One region of the Oceanihabitans sp. IOP_32 genome, then DNA from elsewhere that is predicted to be linked to it. Evidence: riboswitches for the same ligand, from Rfam matches in the RefSeq annotation. Region 1 holds a riboswitch; the other holds the start of a gene.
The links. Region 1 has a riboswitch for cobalamin ahead of FEZ18_RS02490 (TonB-dependent receptor plug domain-containing protein). Riboswitches for the same ligand answer to the same signal wherever they lie in the genome.

Region 1 (2,494 bases):
TAGTTTCGAAGGTTTTATTGTTGCCGTCTATACCGAAGCCTATTACAGCATCGGGGTTTAATTCTAATAATACTTCGGTATTTATGCTTTCATTTTTGCCAAGTTCTCTTAAGGAACCACGATCAACACGAGTTCTTATTTTTTTAGACGAAATAAAATGTGTTCCTGGAAAACCAGTTAAAGTGTGTGTAACACCCAATAGTTCTAAAGCTGGGAGATGTGTGGTTGAGGTGACCACTAGGCTCTCGATAGGATTGGTAATAATACCATCGTATTCACTTTTGTTAAAGGTTGTTTTAGCAGCGTTTTCTTTGCTAATTAAAACGTAACGATAACTTTTTTTAGCTTTTGGCCACGGATTTATAATCTCCAAAACTTTAAAGGTATTAAAGTCTGATACTTTAAAGCCTTGGGCATATTTCAAATCCAACTGGGTTGATGCTTTAGAATTTAAAACCGTTTTTGAGGCCTCATTTTTACAAGACAATAGGACAACCGAGAGTAAGATAAGAACTATTTTTTTCATGAAGGTTTCTTTTAGATGCTTCAAATGTAATATTATTAAATCTTTTTAATTAAAGATTAAACAAAATGTTTACTTTCGCATCGAAATTTGGTTTCGTTCAGTACGTCCTGAAGGAATTAAAAGGGAATCTGGTGCGATGGTATAATCAATTCCAGAACTGTTCCCGCAACTGTAAGTTTATACTCAATATTATTGGGTGCCTTTTTTAAGGATGTTATTTCTTCTTTAAGCCACTGTTCGTTTTACGAATGGGAAGGTAAAATAACATAAAATAAGTCAGGAGACCTGCCAATTTCAAAAATAAATAAGTCAAACTTTCGGGATAAAAGTTTTGGTGTGCAACGTCATACTATTCCGAGTAATTAACAATTAAAATGAATAACAAAACAAATGTTATTGGAGCACTGTTTTTAGGTGCGTCTCTATTTGGTTTTGCACAAGAGCAAACCAGTTTATTACAAGAACAACAATTAGATGAGGTGGTTGTGAGCGATTCGCGTTTTGAACTAAAACGTGAAAATTCTGGTAAAACCGTGATTAAAATTTCAAACCAGGAAATTGAAAATAACAAAGGTAGAACTATAGCTCAATTAATAAACACCAAAAGTGGTATTGAAATTAATGGCACACGCAGTGTAGAAGGTCAGAATCTTGGCAATTATATTAGAGGCGGTAATAATAGACAGGTTTTAGTACTTATTGATGGTGTGCAAGTAAACGACCCATCGATGGTAGCAAACGATTTCGATTTGCGATTGGTTGATTTAAACACCGTTGAGTCTATAGAAATTATAAAAGGTGCGGCTAGTACCTTGTACGGAAATGCAGCAGCAACTGCTGTTGTGAACATCACCACTAAAAAAGCGTCATCAAAAGAAATTTCAGGGAGTTTTTTAACTGTAGTGGGGACAAACCAAACCCAAGACGATTTAAATTACAACGGCTCTAGCTTTACTAATCATGTCTCGGTTAACGGTAGCCTAAACAAATTTACTTATTTAGCAAGTTTTGGAAATAGGTATGCAGATGGTTTATCGGCAGCAAAATCAGATAATCCAGAAAAAGATCCATTTTCAAGATTTAATACGAATGTTAAACTGGGCTACCACATTAGTGATGCTTTCCAAATTGACGCTTTTGCGAGTTACGATAAATTTAAGACCGACATAGACGGTTTTCCGGCACCAAGTTATACGTTTGCAGATACCGATGATAAATTTATTTCTGAGCAAGCCCGTGTTGGAATTGCTCCAAAATTTGCATACAACAACGGAAGTCTTCATTTAAATGCGGCTTTTTCAAAAATTGATAGAGAAACAATTTCCGACTTTGGAGCCACTTATGAAGGCGAAAGCATTGTGATAGATGCCTTTAATAAATACGTGTTTAACGATGCGTTTTATACTATTGTGGGGTTAAACTATGCGGAGTACAAAAGTGTTTTTGCCGATGAGCAAAGTTACACCAATACCGATCCTTATCTAAACGTGGTTTATGTCTCAGACTTTGGTTTGAATATAAATGCAGGTACACGTTTTAACAACCATAGCGAATATGGTTCGCATTTGGTTTATAGTTTAAATCCGTCTTACAGTATTCCTGTAAATACGGGTTATGCTAAGGTTTTTGGTTCTTATGCCACATCTTTTATTGCCCCAAATTTATCGCAATTGTTTGGTTTTTTTGGAGCTAATCCAGACTTAGAAGCTGAAGAAAACACGACCATTGAAGGCGGTTTAGAGTTTTCTAACAAAAAAGGGTTTCGCATAAACGGGGTATATTTTAATAGAAAAGAAGAAAACACCATAATTTACACCACAGCTTATGAAAACGCCACTACCGATGCTACGGTACATGGCTTTGAAGCAGAAGCAGAATTAAAAAAGCTGAAAGATTTTACCATTAGTGCCAATTACACGTTTACCGAGTTAAAGGATGGTATTCGTTTACGTATCCCAAAACACAAAG
Region 2 (2,494 bases), 160 kb from region 1:
TTTGGTCAAGCCAGTTATTTTATAACAGGAGAATCTGCTAATATTGCAAGTTCTTATCACGGTTTTGGTAGAGTTAAACCAAACAAAAACCTTGGTGATGGCGATGGGTTAGGTGCTTGGGAATTAGCGTTTCGTTTTACTAGTGCAAACCTAGACTCCAAAAGTATTATTGGAGGACAACAAGAAAACATAAGCATTGGTTTAAACTGGTATTTAAACTCGGCAACCAGAATAAAATTTAATAATGTATTAGCCAATGTAAAAGGAAAAGGGAATGCCAATGTTTTTCAAGTTAGATTTCAAATCGATTTTTAAGTCGTAAAAAGGATTATATTTTGCAGACCTTTAGAATGTAGGTATGTGGGGCTTAAATTTAAAACTAAGGCCTCTGTACCTACATTTTTGTTTTAAAAACCACCTCCTGTAATATCACAATATAAAGCTACTTTTATTTTAAGCCTACCAGCCACTTCTCCATTTTTTTTCTGTTAACAACTATCTTAATAAGATATTTTTCTTTCTAATCTTCAAATAGAATTATTGGTTATGTTTGACCTTGAATTTGGTGCTTTTACAATACCATTATTGTATAGGATTAAAAGGGAATTAGGTGAAAACCCTAAACTGTTCCCGCAGCTGTAAGCTCTAAAACAAGGTTTCACATTCTTTAGTCACTGTCCAATTTACACGGATGGGAAGACGTGAGACTAGAGCGAGTCAGAAGACCTGCCAAATTCGTGAACATGCTAAACTTTCGGGACAAAAGTTACTGGCAGAAAATAGTCTTATGTTGCATAAGCCATAGGTTTCTCAATATAGTTTATAAATCGTAAAAAAGATGGCTGGGTTTACCCTGTTATCTCATTTACACAAAGCCATATCATGTATTATCACAGCCTACAAATAGTGTTACAGGAAGTGCCTGGAGAGGTTAGTATTTGCTTTAGCATTTCAGGTTGCAAGATTCGCTGCCAAGGGTGTCATTCCCCATTTTTGTGGAAAGAAAAAAGCGGAACAGCACTCACACCTTCCTTATACAACGATGTGCTAAATAAATATAAAGGTTTTGCAACCTGCGTGTTATTCATGGGAGGCGAATGGCACAAAAATAGCCTAATTAATTATTTAGAGCTCGCTCAAAAAAAAGGCTATAAAACTTGCCTGTATACTGGTGAAGACCGTATTGACAACAAGATCTTGAAATCTTTAGATTGGGTAAAAACCGGTAAATGGATTGCCCACCTTGGAGGTTTGGAGTCTAAAACAACCAATCAAAAATTTATAGAAGTCAAATCAAACAAAATATTAAATCATTTATTCTTAAAACCTATTGAGTCATGATTAGATTAACCCAAGAACAAGTAAATCAAAAAATTAGTTTTATTAGTAATTATATAAACGCTAATAACGCCGCAGATGGCTCGAAAATGGATGCCAACGCTAATGTATCTTCTAAAAATATTGCCACCCTAGAAGCCGAGCTCAATAAAGACATTAACGTACAAGTAAACCGACAGTTAGTAAAAAACAAAATTGCACAACTTTTTGGAGACGATTTAGCTAACGAATATGTAAGACAAATAGAAAATCATGAGATTTATGTGCACGATGAAACTTCTCTAAAGCCTTATTGCACTTCTATAAGTATGTATCCTTTTTTGTTTGATGGTTTAACAAAATTGGGTGGCGAAAGTAAAGCACCACAGCATTTAGAAAGTTATTGTGGCGAATTTATAAACCTGGTTTTCGCAATTAGTTCTCAATTTGCAGGCGCCCTAGCTACTGTAGAGTTCTTGTTGTACTTTGATTATTTCGCAAAAAAAGATTATGGCGATAACTACCTCATTACCAAATCGTCAACCATAGAAAATCATTTACAACACGTTATCTATTCTATAAACCAACCCGCTGCAGCTAGAGGATATCAATCTGTATTTTGGAATATTTCACTATACGACGAAAAATATTTTAACAGCCTCTTTGGCGATTTTGTTTTTCCAGATAACGCTAAACCTAATTGGGAAACTTTAAAAAAACTACAACAATTCTTTATGACCTGGTTTAATAAAGAAAGGGAAAAAGCGGTATTAACATTTCCTGTAGTTACGGCCGCTATGTTAGTAAAAGAAGGAAAGCCTGTAGACCATGAATTTGCAAATATGTGTGCTAGCGAATTAAGCGAGGGGAACTCTTTCTTTATATACCAGTCGGAAAGTGCCGATAGTTTAGCATCTTGCTGCCGATTAAGAAACGAAATTAGCGATAATACCTTTAGCTATTCGCTTGGTGCTGGTGGTGTTTCTACAGGTTCTATAAATGTGATAACGGTAAACATGAATCGTTTAATTCAACAAGATAAAGACCTTAAAATTGAAATAGACAAAATCCAAAAGTACCAAGTCGCTTACAGAAAGTTAATTGAAGAATACAAAAATGCTGGAATGTTGCCGGTTTACGATGCTGGTTTTATTTCTTTAGACAAGCAATTTTTAAC

Region 2: linked by a shared signal. The riboswitch ahead of nrdG (anaerobic ribonucleoside-triphosphate reductase activating protein) and the one ahead of FEZ18_RS02490 (TonB-dependent receptor plug domain-containing protein) in region 1 are both predicted to bind cobalamin.

Annotation. Positions count from the first base shown of each region.
Region 1 covers NZ_CP040813.1:604,896-607,389, reverse strand. The annotation lists gene FEZ18_RS02495 (ABC transporter substrate-binding protein) at 1-526, opposite strand, end outside; cobalamin riboswitch at 598-834, shown strand; gene FEZ18_RS02490 (TonB-dependent receptor plug domain-containing protein) at 901-2,494, shown strand, end outside.
Region 2 covers NZ_CP040813.1:764,704-767,197, forward strand. The annotation lists gene FEZ18_RS03185 (OprO/OprP family phosphate-selective porin) at 1-315, shown strand, start outside; cobalamin riboswitch at 547-749, shown strand; gene nrdG (anaerobic ribonucleoside-triphosphate reductase activating protein) at 883-1,341, shown strand; gene nrdD (anaerobic ribonucleoside-triphosphate reductase) at 1,338-2,494, shown strand, end outside.